3 regions of the Pontibacter sp. 13R65 genome follow, and region 1 is predicted to be linked to each of the others. Evidence: riboswitches for the same ligand, from Rfam matches in the RefSeq annotation. Region 1 holds a riboswitch; each other region holds the start of a gene.
The links. A riboswitch is a leader RNA that binds a small molecule or an ion and turns the genes downstream of it on or off. The one in region 1 is predicted to bind cobalamin.

Region 1 (5,715 bases):
TGGGCAGTTGGCTCATCCAATATAATGAGCGGTGTGTCCTGTGCCAGCGTCCTGGCCAGCATTACTTTCTGGTTCTCACCATCACTCAGCTGGTCTGTTTTCCGGTGCAGAAATGGCGCTGTTTTAGTAGCCTCAATGGCCCAGTGGATAACCTTTTTATCTGCAGTACTTAAAGTGCCGAGCCAGCCTGTATAGGGATAGCGACCCAGGGCCACGAGGGAATAAACATTCAGGTTCCCAGTTCTGACTTTTTCTGTCAGCACCATGCTCAGTTTCCGGGCCATCTCTGCCGGCTTCAGCTGGTGTATACTTTCTCCAGTTATCTCTACAGTACCATGCAGCATAGGCTGGAGGCCAGCCAGCGTGCGTATTAAAGTTGATTTACCTGCTCCGTTAGGTCCTAGCAGGCATATCAGCTGGCCTGGATACACCGTTAGTTGAAGCGGACCCGCTACCTTCATCTCGCGTTTTGCCCCTTTTTTGTATCCGATGGTCAAATCGAGGGCTTGTAAAATGGGCTGTTGGGTCTGGTCCATCAGAAAGAAGCTCTTAAATTGTTTCGGCTGATGATAATCCAGATAACGACAGGAGAGCCAATCAGTGCTGTGATTACGTTAATAGGAAGCACGGTCTGACTGCCGGGTAGCTGCGCGATAATGTCACAAAGGAGCATGAACACTGTGCCTGTGAGGCAGCAGTAGGGAATAAGCGCCCGGTGGTTTGATACATGAAAAAGGGAGCGGGCCAGGTGCGGCACAGCAATACCTATAAAGCCAATCGGACCACAGAAAGCGGTTATGCCGCCAGCCAGGATACTGGTGCTCGTAATGATGAGCAGGCGTGCCCGGTTAACAGTCAGACCCATGCTTCTGGCGTAGTTCTCTCCCAGCAGCAGGGCATCGAGGAGCTTAGAGGAGGAAAAAGAGAGAAGCAAACCGAAGGCAACAACACTTGCCAGCACATACAGGTGCGTTTCCGTCACTCCTCCCAATGATCCGAACGTCCACATCAGGTACTCTTTTATCTGCTCCGGCGCACTGAAGTACTGCCAGATGCTGATAATAGAAATAGTGATGTTGGCAATCATGACACCCACAATCAGCATGATGATATTGTCTTTTAGTCTGGCAGAGATGGCCACAATAAGGAGCAGGATAAAAGCTGCCCCCAGTGTAGAAGCAAGCACAATGAGCCAGCTGCCGGATATACCAAGCTCTTTGATGGTATACAGACTGGTAATGCTTCCGGCAGAGAGCATGACCAATGCTACGCCCAGGCTGGCCCCGGAGGTGATGCCCAGCACGGACGGGCCGGCCAGCGGATTACGGAAAAGGGTCTGCATCTGGAGACCGCTTACCGAAAGGCCACAACCTACCATAACGGCAGTCAGCGCCTTGGGCAGCCTGATTTTTTCTATGATATAGACCCATGCCGCATTATCAGATCCCTGCCCTGAGAGAATAGAAACCACCTCGCTGAGTGGAATAGAAACAGAGCCTAGCGCTACATCCAGGATAAAGCAAAGGACTACCAGCAAAAGGAGCCCGTAAATTGCTATATGGCTTACCTGGCTCTCCGGGTGTACTACCGAAGGCTCTGGAACAGGATATAATTTTCCTGCCATTACAAAAGCTGCTTGTAGTACACAAGTTCGTGTTCCGGCAGTAATTCAGGGTGCAGTATCCTGATGATGTCTGCAAGTATAAGGTGCGGGCTTACAGCCCCGGACTCCCAGTAATCGTTGGCGCCTCTGTTGTTTACCCGTTTGTTATTATTGTAGATGGTGCCCCGCTCAAAAGGCCTGAAGTCTTTATAACGCACATCTTTTGCGGCGATGTCTTTCTTACTATACACATAGCCCACATTCAGCCAGAAATCAGCCTGTAAAGCTACTGGCGCAACGGCTTCAAAGTCCAGTTGAAGGCTTCCTTTTTCCGCTACATGAGACCAGTGATAAGTCGTAGCGGCATCTTTAAGAAAGTGGGCCATATAGCTGTCTCCGTCGGGCACCGCCCAGATGTCCTTGTACGGCATTCCGGTGATGATGCTTGGTTTATCCGTAGTGCTCTTAGTTAGCGCGGCCAAACGGAGATACTCCTTCTCTACGTAAGCGAATTTTTCATTTACAAGTTCTTCCTTGTTTAAGAGTGCGGCCATCAGCTTCACCCATTCTGCACGGCCCAAAGGGGTGGTTTCGAGCCATTCGGTGTTCAGTAGCACCGGAATACCTGCACCAATCAAGGTTTGATAACGGCTAAAGGTGGCGTCGGGGCTTCCTACTGCCATCACGAGGTCGGGCTGCATGGCAATAAGTAACTCATCGTTCATCTCGCTGCCTCGGCCTACTTCTTTCACTTTACCGGCGGCTATGTTTTGTATCACGTGAGATGAAGAAACATACTTCAGATTTCCAAGCCCCACCAGTACATCGGCAGACTCCGCAAAATCTATAAGCCCCACATGCATAGACGACATACCAACTAAATGGCGTACCGGAATCTCTATTAACTGGGCATCAGGATAATGTGGGGGAGGAGGGGTGCCTCTTTGAACCAGGATGTATTGTAATGTATCAGATTTATTTTCGAAGTGATTCAGAATATGCACCACTTTGTAGTTGCCGTGGTATGATAGAGTAAATCCATTGGCGTGCTTTACCTCAGCCTTTTCCGGGAAAAGGTTTTGTGGCGTAGCAGTAGTGTTTTGGGAGACTTCTTTGGGAGTTTGCTCACAGGAGCTGGCCAACAGCAACAGACCGATGAGGCAGTTACAAACAAAAGAATGGGGGTAGGCGAACAGGAAAATCCCTTTCCTGCAGGCCTTCGCGGGTTTCCTGCTTTTTTTTATCATAGCTCTTAGCCTTTCTTCCGAAAGCTGTGAGTGGTATCTACAAAGGCAGGTCTTCTGACTTCCCCAAAGCTGACAGCCTTCCCATTCTATACAGAACAGTGGCATTATATTGTCAGCTTATTATCATGAGGTTACAGCAGCGGAGACTGTTCCAGATTCTCACCGGTATTCCCTTTTCAAGCAGACCCGTACTTTTTTTGAAGTACGGGTCCAGCTACCTATGTACAGGCAAAGGTATAAAGATTTATGAATTTAAAGCTAGACGAAGTAAAAGCTACTGCAAATGTTAAAGCCTCTCCAGAATGAAATTGCATCAACAGGCCTTTTGAGCCTGCCATTTCTTTACACATTCTGCCAGGCCATACTGCTTATATTTGGTGGTATCTCAAATAATTGTCTACTTTTGCCTTGTATTGGTTTCCCGGGAGGGAATTAATAGGGAATCCGGTGAGAGTCCGGAACAGTTCCCGCTGCTGTAAGCTCGAGTAGCGTTTTGTCAATCCTCTTGCCACTATCCATGTACCGGATGGGAAGGCCCGACAAATCAGAGTAAGTCAGAAGACCTGCCAGTACAAGCAATTTCCAATGCTTTCGGGTAAAAGGCTTGGGATAGTTAAACCTGTATTCCTTTAACTATTTTATTGTAATCAATCCTGCTGCTGCACCAACAGAAGCTTATGCTATCTGTTTGTGTACAGGCAGGTTATGTTTTCTATAAACAACGATAAAGCCGTGGGTAAGGACCTGACCAAAGTAAACAAAATCATTTTTATGTGTAGCGGGTTTACCTGCAACAAAAAAGGAGGCGAGGAAAATATCGTAGCCCTAAGAGCCTCTATTAAAGAAAACGCCTTAGAAGCGGAGGTACATACTATCAAAACTTTGTGCACAGGCCAGTGTGAAAGTGGCCCAACAATGCTTGTACACCCCGATGGTGTTTGGTACAGGGAGATGACCGTAAGCCGGGCGGAAAGAATTGTCACCAGCCATGTAATGCAGGGGCAGTTGCTGGAAAATATCCTGTTTAATGAAGGAGATGATGGCATGGACCCGGCAGAAGTTACTTCATCTAAACCTGCATGTAACTGATGCCATCCCCTCTACTTATTGAGTCTTTTGTACTGGGCGTACAGCACTCTTTTGAGGCCGACCATATGGCAGCCGTGTCTGTACTCAGTTCTGAAAAAGACAGCAATGCTAAGCTGCGCAACGTCATCTGGAAATCCAGCCAATGGGCGCTGGGGCATTCATTTACCCTGATTCTGCTAAGTATATGTGTACTACTGCTAAAATCTTCCCTGCCTGCCAGTATTAGTACAGTGGCAGAATGGGTGGTTGGGCCTATGATGGTCTGGATTGGCATCAGTACGATGCGCTTAGTCTTCAGAAAAGATAATCCAGTGGTGGTTCCCCTTGTAAAAGCGGAGAAGAAAGCTGCTGTTGTGCCCCGCTCTCTGGGCATAGGCATGTTGCATGGTGTGGCAGGTACGGGAGGTGCGTGCACGGTAGCTTTAACCATGGCCGCAGATGATGGCTACGCTGCGCTTTGGATTATCATCTATCAGTCTGTGGGCATTTTGCTGACCATGACCCTTTACGGTTACCTCCTCACGCTGTCCTTTTCCCATATGTTCAAGCGGAGCAGGTTCTTCTTTAAATACTTGATGGCTGCAGCCGGACTTTTCTCCATCGCCATAGGGCTTTATCCGGTGTTGGAACAGGTGTTTGGGCTGCTATAAAGTTTGTTTATAGCGGTGAAAGCAGTCTGTCAAGGCTAGTTTACTTGATCCGGCAATACTATCAGGAATAACCTTCTACTAGGCCTGGTCTTCATTTTTTATCAAGGAGAACAAAATAGAAGCCACATGAGAGAATTTAAGCGTCAGCGGGTGATACGATCCGATGGGAAAGCCATTAACCTCGTGCAGCGCCGGGGGCATTTGTCTTACTGCTATAATGCTTGCTGCTGTGGCAGGGTGGATAGGGGCTATGCACCTGTTCCGGTTGACTTGTATAAAAGCGAGTGGCTGCAGCGCAAGCTGCGGAATATAGTGCACATGACGAAAGGCGGATGCCTCGGGCCCTGTACGCTAGCCAACGTAGTGACCTTACTCTTTGACGGACACTCTGTATGGTTTCATTCTATTAATAACGAATGGCAGGTGAAAGCCATTTTCGATTATATTGAAAGCATGGTTGCGGCGGATGGTTTTCTGGTTCCACCCGCAGAGCTTAATGAATATGTTTTCCAGTTTTACACCTGGAAAGGCGCTGAGATTCCTGCTTCTTCCGATAAAGTACCTGAACCAGATGGAGGCATCGTCTTCCTCACACACGCCGATACCGATTTACTGACGCTGCACCGCTCCCTGCAGGTATTGCCTGAAGATTTCCCAAAAACAATGGGTATAAACCTATTGGCTGTAAAAAGTGAGGCGCACATGGCGCAGTTACTGGACCGGGAGATTGCAGCTGCCCAAATCACCATCCTGCGCATACTAGGCCGCCCAAGCAGTATTCCTGGTTTTGGTGAATTGGTGCGCCGCGCTAAAAACCAGGGGCAGCATTTAATTGTGCTGAGTGGCACCGGCGAACTTAACCCCGAGTTTGCTGCCGTTTCCACGGTATCGCCCGCGGTTCTGCATGAAGCCCAGGCGTACCTGGAGGCAAGCGGCCATATTAATCTAGTTTCGCTACTACACTTTCTGTCTGACCACCTGCTCATGACAGGCTTTGGATACGAAGCGCCCGTTATGTTACCTGACCACGGCATTTATCATCCTGATCTTCCTGAAAATGCCAGCATGCTGGATTGGGTGAAAAGGCAAAACCTAGCATATCCTACAGTAGGGCTCACTTTATACC
Region 2 (5,715 bases), on a different contig from region 1:
TATCACCGCTTTCAGGGCTTCATCCAGGTCAGTGGACGAACGTTTTAATTTAGGCAATATGGTCTCCTTGAGTTCTTCCGGGGTATGACAATAATCGGCTAAGGTTATAAGGCCAAGAATGCGGCTAAGAGGTTCGCGCAGGTGGTGTGCATTCATAATCGATACTTCTATCAGCTTCTCATTTTTAGCGGCTATCTCCTTTGTTCTGTGTTCAATAATTTCCTGCTGGTGCTGGTTAATAGACGTAATAAGCGCATGCTGCTTATCCAGCATCTGAAAAAGGCATATTTCCAGCAGTTTAGACTCTAGGTTTTCGGCCAGTAATTTTACAAAAGTAATGTCCCGCCTGGTAAACACCCTACTCTTACCCGATAATAACGAGATAACAATCTGGCACTCCTCCCGCTCAAAGCACCAGGCCCATAGCTCCGCCTGCTCTTCTTCAGCTAAGTTATAGGCTTGCGGCAAATCCAGGGTAGCCGGTTGGGTTGTGTGCATCGGTTCTCGTTGTTGGAGCAACTGAAGCTCGTGCGGCAAGTAACTTTGCTGTTGCTGCACTTCTACACCGCCAGCACTAACTGTTATATGAACAATATAATCGTTCCAGTTAAAGCTAAGCCTATATACATGAAAGTTAAATAAGTACTTCAGGTTTACCTGGAGCGCCTCTGCAACAGCATCGACAGTTCGCGACCTGATAAGTGTATTAGAAAACTTAGAAAATGCCTCATACCTGACCCTATAAACCTGACGACTATCCATTGCTGTCTGCTATTGCCCAAGTCTACGCCTCTAAAAAGCAGGCTCCAGTAACTCTTCGTCCAGCTTGCAGCCCCCTCTCTTTCGATACATTGCAGATGATCAGTTGCTTCATGGTGTTCAACACCTGGCCCACCAGCAAGATAGACTGCACTTTAACCCAGTTATTACGCAGCAAAGTAGCGTTGCTGCTCTGGCATTTAAACCTGTTTAACACAAAAGAAATTTGCAGACTCTGCATCATTTTGTCATAAACAGAGCGTACCTATGAGGTGACATCTTCATAACTGACCATACTGAATCTGCTGGATTGGGTAGTCGTAGGCATAAAAAGGTAAAAGGTAATCTTTTAACAAGGTACTATTAAAGCTCAAAGTTAAAACCATTTCTGCTCAAGTCAGCAATAATAAATTATTAAACTTTACATATACCTGCTTTTTACTGTATTTCAGTATTAGTTGAACTGAAGCTATAGTTAAGCTTTTACCTCCTGCCACAGTTGCACCAAACCGATAAATGATGGCTTATAGGCAGGCACTAAAAAGGCCAGCCTTCTACATCTTTAGTGCAGTTGTTAGCCCCTCCTGCAACAGCATAAGGTTTGCCCAGCAGTTTTAAACCTTTGCTACAGCGCCTCCTTGTTCTTTCCAGGCATTAAAACCGCCTGCTATATGCGCAACATGCTTTACGCCCATCTCCTGTGCTTTCTGGGCTGCCAGCGCAGACCGGCCACCACTTTTGCAGTAGAACACCAGTTCCGCATCCGATGCAAAAATGTCTTTATGGTAAGGGCTATGCGGATCAATGTAAAATTCCAGCATACCGCGCGAAGCATGAGTAGCGCCTGGCACTTTTCCTTCTCTAACCAGTTCCGGCTCATCGCGCACATCTATAAACCGAACATTTTTATGGTTGAGTAGCGCCATTGCATCTGTCACTTCATAGGTTTTTATCTGTTGGTTGGCTTCTGCCACCATTTCTTTTAAGGTCTTTTCCATTGTATTTGTTTTAAAAATGAATTTTGCTCTGTGCAATTTGTAAAAGAGTTGAAAATCTTGGGGAGCGAGGGCATGTGCAAAGCACAAAACAGGCTTATTTTGTAAGTCTGTACCGATTGTAACTGATTTAGCCTGATGGCCAATAATATTTATACTTACGTATTTCAGGCCAAACTGTCCTGTTTCCAAGCCTGCCCCATCATAAAAAACACGCTGCAGGTGGCCTGGCTGTAGAACCTGCAGCAAGAACCTGATACTTTTCATTATCTTCGACCTCGAAGTTCTTTACTTTATTCTTCCGGATATCAGGTATATGGGTAACACCACACTTAATAAGGAACCATGTGAAAATTACGGGCTGTGCCGCAACTGTAAGTAACAAAACGAGTTGTTGCCAACTAAAGTCCATTATTCCCAATTACGACGCGGGGTGAGAAGGACGGCAACTCTGCAGGGCGAAGAGGCGCTGCTGCAGCAAAACCAGGAAGCAGTGGCGCTTCGCAAATAATTGGCGCTCATTCATAAGCCAGCCGTAAAGGCACAAATTGCTGCTATTGCCTAACAGCAGGAACGCCTGCACCCGCTTTACAGGTGCAGGCCTTCCCTTTCTCAAATTCTGCTAATGAAAATAGCCTTCCGGGGGCAAAAACTTATTTTAACTTACATACCCTATGCCACACCACGAAGACAAAACCTGCCCCAGGTGCCAGCAGCCATTCGAATGTAAGGTTGGCTCTATTTTGCTTTGCCAGTGCAGTACCGTTCGCCTTACCGAGGCAGAGCGCCAGTACTTAAACACCCGCTACTCCGACTGCCTCTGCGCTACATGCATGAAAGAACTACAAACAGAATTTAACGTGCAGCAATTTGAACAGAAGCTGAATCGCCTCATGAACCAGTTGCGGCAGTAGAGTTTTAGCCTTACCCAAATACACTGTTAGAAGCTGTAAGTATATACAAGCGAGTATAAGGTGCACAAGGCTAAAAACACTCCCGAAAGGCCTTTTGTATTAGCAGAATTTGCAATGTGTGTATTTTCGTCACCGCGTACTCAATGGTGGAGCTAAGTCCATGTTACAGGCAAGGCCGCAACCCATTGCCAAGCGAACATAACTCTGACTCCATTTTAGGCAAGTACAAGTTACAAACGTTATCAGCCAGTAATATAGAATGCTTAGCATCAGAATGAGGCTGTTTACTAAAAATTTTAAATAAATTATTAAAATGATCATAACTAAAAGTTCTTAACCTGAAGAATTCCGTATAGCAAACTAAATTATATTTATAATTATTTTAACTATAATAAGCTCGTTACGCATCCGAGTGGCTTGTACTCCCAAAACTATTCTGTAAGAGTCCACGCCATTTCAGGATACATTCTTAGCCTCCATATCTTTATTAGCTCCTCCTTCTCCACGCGCCTCTTACAGGCCTTACCAGTTGAAGTGCTTTCTGCATCCCAGAAACGACCATTATTTAAGGCTATGAAAAAGAGCTATCTGAATTTTTTAAGAATTTTAGGATCTGTTAATCCAAAGTTGGCTATCGTGTTTTTAAGCATGGGCAGCAGTCTTCTTCTGATATTTGCTGTCATGCCACCGAAGGATGTAGTGGCATCAAAAATAACTGGCTTAAGTGTCAAATTAAACTCTGCTGCCCCCTCTATGAGCAGCCTCACAGCCTTCACGCCAGATGCCTTCTCCAGCTTTAAGAGAAAATTGGCAAAGACAGTTTTGGTGCAGACATCGTCAAGCAACGCTTATATGGTAGTCGAGAATCTTGATAAATTTCCGGCACCAGATCGCTTCACTGCTTCACGTATCCAAATACCGTGGCGAAGAACAAATCCTGACGGTACCTTTACAGCTTACAACGCTAATCATGATAAACTAAGGCTAAAGATCAGCAACCGAGGCACCGGAACACTTACTATTAACAGCCTTACCCTTAGTAATACCACTGCCTGGAAAATAATCTCCATCAATGGCTCCACGCCATCCTTGCCCAGAAGCTTAAGCACCGGAACCTCTGTAGAGGTACTCATACAATTTGTTGCGAAGGATTTGGGAGGCCGGGTTAAAGTTCTTAACAATACCCTTACCATCAACTCCAATGATGCCTTACATCCTGTTAAAGAGGTAAAGCTGCATGGCCTGTGGCAGTATAAGGGAGAAGGTAATAACGAGCCTTATGCCCAGGAGATTATCAATGCCTTCGGCTTAAAAACAGTAGTAGGGTTTAATGCCAACGACGGCTCTTCTAACCGAGGTACCGTAGCGGTTCCAAATTCTGATGAGGTTCTTTCGCCCTATTTCATAAGGGCAGACTTATCTAAGCCAGTGTACGTAATTCAAATGGCAGCTTACCACGGGTGCTGCAGTCAGACAGAAAAAATTGAGTGGCACGCCAAGGGGAGCACGGCCGTTAACAGTATATTCACGCATATAGGGCTGGATGGCCAGACGCTACTGCCAAGAAAGGGAAACACTAATCTAGTGCCTGCAGATGGTTCCTTTTCACCCTCAGGTGCTTTCGGACTGAAAATACAGAAATCCTACACCGACAGATCCTTAAACTACCAGGGCAAAATCGGTGTCCGGATCTGGAAGGCCAGGGATGCTAACGGCAACATTGTTCCGAATGCTTATATCATGGCCATGGATTACCTGACATCCACAGGCGTTAACTACGACTATCAGGACAATATCTATTATGTGAGCAATTTAAAACCCGAAACTGGCTCAGCTCATTTCTCTGAGTTGGCTGCAACACCCTCAGCTGTCTCCTTTGGTTCTCTGCTAACTGGTAGCAGCAAAACCATAAGTGTTAACCTGAAGAACCTCGGGAAAACTTATGCGGGTGGCAATGATCCATCTATTCAACTCACAAGTGTGGCAAATATAACCGGCACAAACCGGTCCGAATTCTCGGTTACCGCTATCCCCACTACAGCACTTGCTCCACAGGGTAGTATCAACTTGTCGGTCAGCTTTAAGCCCACCACCCGGGGATTAAAAAATGCTGCCCTGCTGGTACACTACAACAATGCCAGTTCACCGTTGCGCATACCACTTTATGGCATTGCCAATGGTGGTGGTTTTACCATTACAGCTGCTAAGCGCATAAAAGGAGCCGCTGATGCCAGTATGACCATTGGAGGCAATGCTTGGGAAGCAGATGTTAACTATCGGAAAGGCTCCATTAAGCTGGATAAACAGAATGTTACTACCCCGATTGCCGCTACAGACGATGACGTGCTTTACCAGACTTATTTGTCGGCATCAACAAATTTGGCTGAAACGCGCTACGAAATTCCCCTCTCTAATGGCAGCTATTTTGTTCGCATGCACTTTGTAGAGAACTTCTTTTCCGCAGCAGGAGCCAGGGTGTTTAGTATTAGAATGGAGAATCAACTGAGCCATTCCGGACTGGACATTTACAGTGAGGCAGGCTACCGAGCGGCTCTGGTAAAGGATTACGCAGTCACTGTGGCAGATGGTGTGCTCAACCTCAATTTTAAACCGTCTGCAGATCGCCTCGCCATTGCAGGTGTCGAAATATACAGAGCTCCCTCCGGATCAGGCCTGGCAGCTTCCAGCACATCAACTCTGGAAGGCGAAGCAACCGATCAGAAAACGCAGCTGCTCCTATACCCTAACCCAAGCAAGGGCGACAATACACAGCTTGAATTATCAGGTTTTGCCAGGAAGGAAGAAGTTGTTGTTACTTTATATGATATGCTAGGTCGCCAGATTCAGGTTACAACATTCATTACGGATGACTTGGGAGCTATCAAAACAAAACTGGTTCTAGATAGGCAAGTGAGCCGGGGTATATACCTCTTTAAAGCACAGACAACTTCAGGAAAGGCACAATCTTACCTGGTGATAGAGTAAGTGGCATCACGACATGGCCTGGTTACCCCGAAGGCATCCAAGCCGGCAGCCCGCTCTTCTTT
Region 3 (5,715 bases), on a different contig from region 1:
AGCTAAGCGCCCAAAGATTATTATCTCGGTCAACAACTAGGTAGCTTGGTCCGTGTGTAACAGGAATGGTGGTTTCAACTGCATCGGAAGAAGTGTTTATTACACTTATAAAATCACCATTAGCATGACCTACATATACTTTGCCTCCAGCTATTATCAATTGTTCCGGGTTTACACCTACTTCAATAGTTTTGGTTACAGTTAAGGTATTTAGGTCTATAACAGCCACTCTGCCATTATTATCGAAGCTTACCCATTCGGTAACATAGGCTTTTTGGTTGTCAAGGGCAGCAAAATAGCGGGGCATCTCCAGCCCACTTATTTCTCCTTCGGCCTTGAAGGTGTTGGCATTGGCCACCACTACTTTTTGGCTATTGTTCATCACCATGTAAGCGCGGTCATTGTAAACAGCAATGCTTTGTAGTACATCTCCCAGTACCTGTCGATCATTCTCTTTGCTGAAAATGTTGTTCTCAACGGTGCCATTGTTGCGGTTATAGTAGCTTACAGAGGCGTTGGAAGCCGTAAAAGCACCTTCGTTAGAAATAAGGACAGCATTCTCAGCATAGGTGCCTTTTGGCCTGGAGGCTTTATCTTCGCAACTGCTCAGGGCAAGCGTGCCAGCTGCCAGTGCAGTAGTCATAAAAATGCTGCGGAAAGAAGTAAATCTTTTCATTGTTTAAGGTTTAGTATAGTTTAGTTATGGGATTATAAAGCGAAGGTTGAGGGTGTAGGCACGCGGCGGCATGGCTCTGTTGACCATGGTCTGATACTCAGTGTTGGTTACATTGTCGGCGCGCAGGGTGCAGTGGAGGCTGCCAGGGCCAAGATTAAACTGCCGACCCAGTGCCAGCCCCAGCAAGGCAAAGCCAGGCATGCTGCTGGAGTTGTTGTTATTTGTAAAGCGCTCGCTATTATAGAGCAGGTTGCCGGTAAAGGTCCACAAGCGCCAGGCGGCATCGGTGGAAAAGGTAACCTTGTGCAGCGGCACGTAGGGCAGTTGCCTGTTTAGCTCAGCGGCGGAGCCCTCATAAGACTTTATTTGCTGGGTGGAGGTAAGGGCGTAGCCAAACGAGAGGCCTGGCCGGAATTCACCTACCACGGTAGTGGCTCTGCTGCTCAACTCCAGGCCCTGCGAACGTACCTTATGCAGGTTCAGCGGTGTCCAGTACCCAAACCCAGATTCTGCCCAAAGCACCCAATTATCTACGAGCATATAAAAACCAGTAGCTTCCGACTCCAGCGTAAAATTGCCTTTGCTGTAGGTGTGGCGCAGACCACTTTCGGCTTGCCAGCCTTCCTCCGGCTTCAGCAGCGGGTTGCCGCCTGGTCTCCAGAAACGTTCGTTCAGAGTTGGTACCCGATAACTGCCCGATACATTTCCTTTTAAGTAAAACTGGTGTTCTCCTAAGTTCATGAACTGCCAGTTGGCTCCCAGAGTAGGAGTAGGTACCGGGTTGTAGCCTTTTATAAACGCTTGGCGCAGGTTCAGGCTCAGGGCCAGCCGTGGGGTGGGGTCGTAGCGGAAGAGCAGAAAGGCAGCAGCACGGTCTTCTGAAACCTGGCCACCGTAGCCTTGCACATCGGCTGCAAAATGTTGCAGGCTTAGGCCGCCCCGCAGGCTCCAGCTCTGGCCATAGGTATAGGTTTGCTCCGCTTGCAGCTGATAGGTGTTAATGTCGGTTACAGAATTGTTGCTAACATCTGTGTAGTGCAGGAAATCAGAAAAATAGGCTGCTTTTACCGTTGTTTCGCCAATGCGGCTGGTATACCCGAACTCGGCCATCAGGCGCAGGTTCTTATCGAGTTGCTCTGCTTTGTTGGCGGCTGCTCCCATGGCGGGTTGCAGTTGCCGGTGGGTGTAGGTGTACCAGCTCCGGAAGGCAAGGTAACTTCTGGGTGCCAGCTTCCACTTTAGGTCCTGTGTTAGCCCTTTCTGTTGCACCCGTGCATGCTCCTGGCGTGTTTCTGGTGCTCCAAAGCGGCCAAGGTCGTGGTAAGTGAAGTTGTTCTGCGCCTCCTGCCAATAGCCGCTGGCTCCCACAGTTAACTTGTTGCTGCTGTAGCGCACGGCGGCGTTGCTGAAATAGCGCCCAAAGCTGCCAACTTCCTGTTGCAACTCCGCCCCAATTCCTTTTCCTGCTTGTTCCGGAGATTGAAGCAGCACTGCGCCCCCAATGGCACCGTTACCGTAATGGGCTCCTGCTGCTCCATGTTGCACTGCCACACTCCCGATTCCGCTTAAGGGCAGCGTGGCAAAATCGTTCTGGCCCAAAGAGGGCATGGCAATATTAAGCCCGTTCCAGAGTACAGCGGTGTGCGAAGCAGAAGTGCCCCTGAAAGAGACACTGGAGATGCCGCTGGCTCCATATGTTTTGAGGTACAGGGGAGTGCGGGTCTGTAAGGCTTCGGCAAGAGTGCCGGAGGCATAAGTGCGCAGGTAGCTGCTGTCTAGAGTACTTACCCGACTACCGGCCGCAAAAACCTCGGCTGGTTTGCCAAACACCTCCACCGCTTTTAGCTGGTAGATAGAGGTATCCTGCTGCGCCCTTGCTATTACGGCAAGACAACAGAAAACCATCAAAAAAAGTACACCACGAATGGTAAATTGTTCCACTATACATCCGCTTAAATCCCGAAGCATGCAAAAGGGGGTACAGTGGCAGGAGTAGCTAACGCAGGTGAAGGCGCTGGCCGTGCCGCTTTTTTCCCGAAAGCATACGACTATTCTAATCGAACTGGCAGGTCTCCTGGCTCTCTTCAGTTAGTTCGCCTTCCCATCCTGGTTGCAGGACAGTGGCTGTGGTTGTGAACTAACCCTTTGTCGAAGATTACAGTTGCGGGAACAGCGCAGGTATTCCACCTGCTTCCCTTTTAAGGCTCGTGCTACGGCAGGTAGTAGTACAAGCCACCAATCTGGGTGCAAAGGTAGGAAACTGTTCTGATTTAAACTGAAATTAAAATTGATGCGAGGCATAGCCTTGTGCCTCAGCAGGCATTAAATACCTCTGGAAGGCTGTTTTTATTAGAAGAATTGAGTCGGTTGTTGATTGCTAATTGTTGAGCTGTTAGTTTTTGATGATTTCTAATTATTAAATGGCTTCATGGTTGTTTGGGAGGGGGGGAGCTTTGGATGAGTGAGACAACAATGTTCCTCAATCAAATCATGGACCCCTGACTCAAAAACTCCCAAACTCTTCTGAAGGATATTTTTATTCTAATAATTGCTGCCTTGTTGATAGTTGGTTTGCGGGATTCTGATGGAGTGAATCAGTGTATGAGAGAAGAGGACTTGTTTCTGAACCAAACTACTATAACATCCTGATCATCGTTTTTCCGTCATTTCAAATTTTTTAATTTGGCGAAGCTATATCAAACACAAGTGGCTAAGTGCAGTATACAGGAGCTAAAACAAAAACAGTTCAAATGATAACCGGAGAAAAGCTTCCTCTTTCTTTTTATACCCGCCCCAACGTGGTGCAAGTGGCGCAGGATCTGCTTGGCAAATACCTCTTCACGAACATAGGCGGCATGCTTACAGGAGGCAGAATTGTAGAGACAGAAGCTTATTCAGGAGAAAACGACCGCGCCTGCCATGCTCACCTTAACCGAAGAACGCAGCGCACCGAAATTATGTACCAGCAGGGCGGTGTGGCTTATGTGTACCTGGTGTATGGCATCTACCATCTGTTTAATATCATTACGAATGTAGAAGGCAAAGCCGATGCCGTGCTCATACGTGCCATAGAACCCACACATGGGTTGGAGGAAATGCAACTCCGCCGAAATATGCCTGTTGTTAAACCAAATCTGACCGCTGGGCCTGGCGTGATGAGCATTGCCCTCGGCATCAGCAAAAAACACTACGGCACTAACCTGACAGGCGATATTATTTGGGTTGAAGATAGAGGAGAGCAGGTACCTCCAGAGAAGATATCCATTGGCCCGCGCATAGGCATAGATTATGCCGGAGACGATGCCCTACTGCCCTGGCGCTTCTGGCTAAAAGAAAACAAATGGGTGAGCCGTAAAAAGTAATTCCCATTTTATTGGATTAAATATCTATTGGAGAATCAGAATTACCGCACCAAAGTTAATCATAGGAAGGGTAAACAAACTAACTTGTTATTCTGTTAAACCAGTTGAAAAGTAAGACGCGAAATCAGTGCCTTGCATGGAAGTATTTTAGGCACAACAAGATAGCAAGTGGCCAAATTGTGCTTAACCATTGGGCATGGTTGCGCGTTCACCTATTTATTATCCACTAAAAAAGAAAAAAAGCATGGTAAAAATTGCACCTGTTTTAGCAGCATCACTTCTTATATTAAATGCCTGCAATAGCGGCACAAACGACGCAAGTAAACAAGAAGCCATCGGGAACGAGGCACCGGGCCAACCTGTAGAGACCAGAGAGCAGGATGCTGGTTATGAGCCGGCGTTTCCGGGCCAAACCCGTGCACCAGGCGTTAAAACAAATACGGCCTATGAAGTTCGGGTGCTGACCGACCAGCTAAAAAAACCTTGGGGCATTACTACTCTACCTGACGGTCGTTTCCTTATTACAGAAAAAGAAGGAACTATGCGCCTTGTGTCGCAGGATGGGCAGGTAAGCGAGAAAATAACGGGCATACCAGAAGTGGACGCAAGAGGCCAGGGTGGGTTGCTAGGGCTGACCCTCGACCCAGAGTTTGCCTCTAATAGAACCATATACTGGGCTTTTACAGAGAAAAGAGAAAACGGGAACTTAACATCGGTGGCAAAAGGAATGCTCTCCGCCGACGATAAACGCATAGAAAAAGCATCAGTCATTTACCGCGCCACACCAGTTTACGATGGCGATAAGCACTTTGGAGGTCGTGTTATATTCGATAAAGAAGGTAATCTTTACCTGACTACCGGCGAACGTTCCGATAAAGAAACACGTCCGCAGGCACAGGACCTTAATTCAGGATTAGGTAAAATAATCCGCATTACCAAAGAGGGCAAACCTGCTGCCGGTAATCCGCAAACAGGTTCCAGGCCTGAAATTTATTCCTATGGCCACCGCAACGTGCAGGGTATCGACTTCCATCCTGAAACAGGAGCGCTTTGGGTTTCTGAAATGGGCCCTCAAGGCGGAGATGAGCTGAACCTGGTGGAAGCTGGCAAAAATTATGGCTGGCCAGATATTACCTATGGCATCGAGTACAACGACGATAAAATAAGCGGCGGAGCTACGCAGAAAGAAGGAATGGAGCAGCCCGTTTATTTCTGGGACCCTGTTTTATCGCCAAGTGGCATGACGTTCTACAGAGGCGATGCTATACCGGAATGGAAGAACAATTTGTTTATTACCGGACTCAACAGCCACCATATAGCACGCATTGTGCTCGAAAATAACAAAGTAGTGGGCGAGGAGCGTATTGCAGCCGATCAGCAGCAAAGGTTCAGAGCCATAGCAGAAGGCAATGACGGAGCACTCTATGCCGTAACCGATGAAGGTAAATTGTATAGAATTGGCAAGTAAGTAACAACACCGGATCAACATTAAGATTTATAAATTAGCAACATAAAATCTATTGTCCCTTTTGTCATCTTGTAAAGATCTTGTAGGCGAGAGTCATCAGCAGTAGCTACTGGCTTGGTTGTTTAAGTTCGCATAGCTGCTGTTCTTGCTGTGACCTCATAGTGAAGTTGTTGTATTGCTGTTGTCTTTGTTCTTTTTGTCTTGATACA

Region 2: it holds a riboswitch for cobalamin, as region 1 does, so the genes downstream of both, ACMA1I_RS13835 (cysteine-rich CWC family protein) here and ACMA1I_RS20690 (ABC transporter substrate-binding protein) in region 1, are expected to answer to the same signal.
Region 3: it holds a riboswitch for cobalamin, as region 1 does, so the genes downstream of both, ACMA1I_RS01490 (TonB-dependent receptor) here and ACMA1I_RS20690 (ABC transporter substrate-binding protein) in region 1, are expected to answer to the same signal.

What each region holds. Positions count from the first base shown of each region.
Region 1 is NZ_JBLIQL010000026.1:36,210-41,924, forward strand. Features, by position in the region: gene ACMA1I_RS20680 (ABC transporter ATP-binding protein) at 1-536, opposite strand, end outside; gene ACMA1I_RS20685 (iron ABC transporter permease) at 536-1,624, opposite strand; gene ACMA1I_RS20690 (ABC transporter substrate-binding protein) at 1,624-2,850, opposite strand; cobalamin riboswitch at 2,877-3,087, opposite strand; cobalamin riboswitch at 3,248-3,436, shown strand; gene ACMA1I_RS20695 ((2Fe-2S) ferredoxin domain-containing protein) at 3,556-3,939, shown strand; gene ACMA1I_RS20700 (hypothetical protein) at 3,939-4,589, shown strand; gene cobN (cobaltochelatase subunit CobN) at 4,716-5,715, shown strand, end outside.
Region 2 is NZ_JBLIQL010000010.1:163,872-169,586, reverse strand. Features, by position in the region: gene ACMA1I_RS13850 (hypothetical protein) at 1-762, opposite strand, end outside; gene ACMA1I_RS13845 (hypothetical protein) at 785-1,003, opposite strand; gene ACMA1I_RS13840 (rhodanese-like domain-containing protein) at 1,374-1,757, opposite strand; cobalamin riboswitch at 2,048-2,257, shown strand; gene ACMA1I_RS13835 (cysteine-rich CWC family protein) at 2,429-2,668, shown strand; gene ACMA1I_RS13830 (hypothetical protein) at 3,253-3,513, opposite strand; gene ACMA1I_RS13825 (malectin domain-containing carbohydrate-binding protein) at 3,521-5,653, shown strand.
Region 3 is NZ_JBLIQL010000001.1:347,412-353,126, forward strand. Features, by position in the region: gene ACMA1I_RS01485 (DUF5074 domain-containing protein) at 1-676, opposite strand, end outside; gene ACMA1I_RS01490 (TonB-dependent receptor) at 701-2,617, opposite strand; cobalamin riboswitch at 2,723-2,931, opposite strand; gene ACMA1I_RS01495 (DNA-3-methyladenine glycosylase) at 3,427-4,038, shown strand; gene ACMA1I_RS01500 (PQQ-dependent sugar dehydrogenase) at 4,283-5,506, shown strand.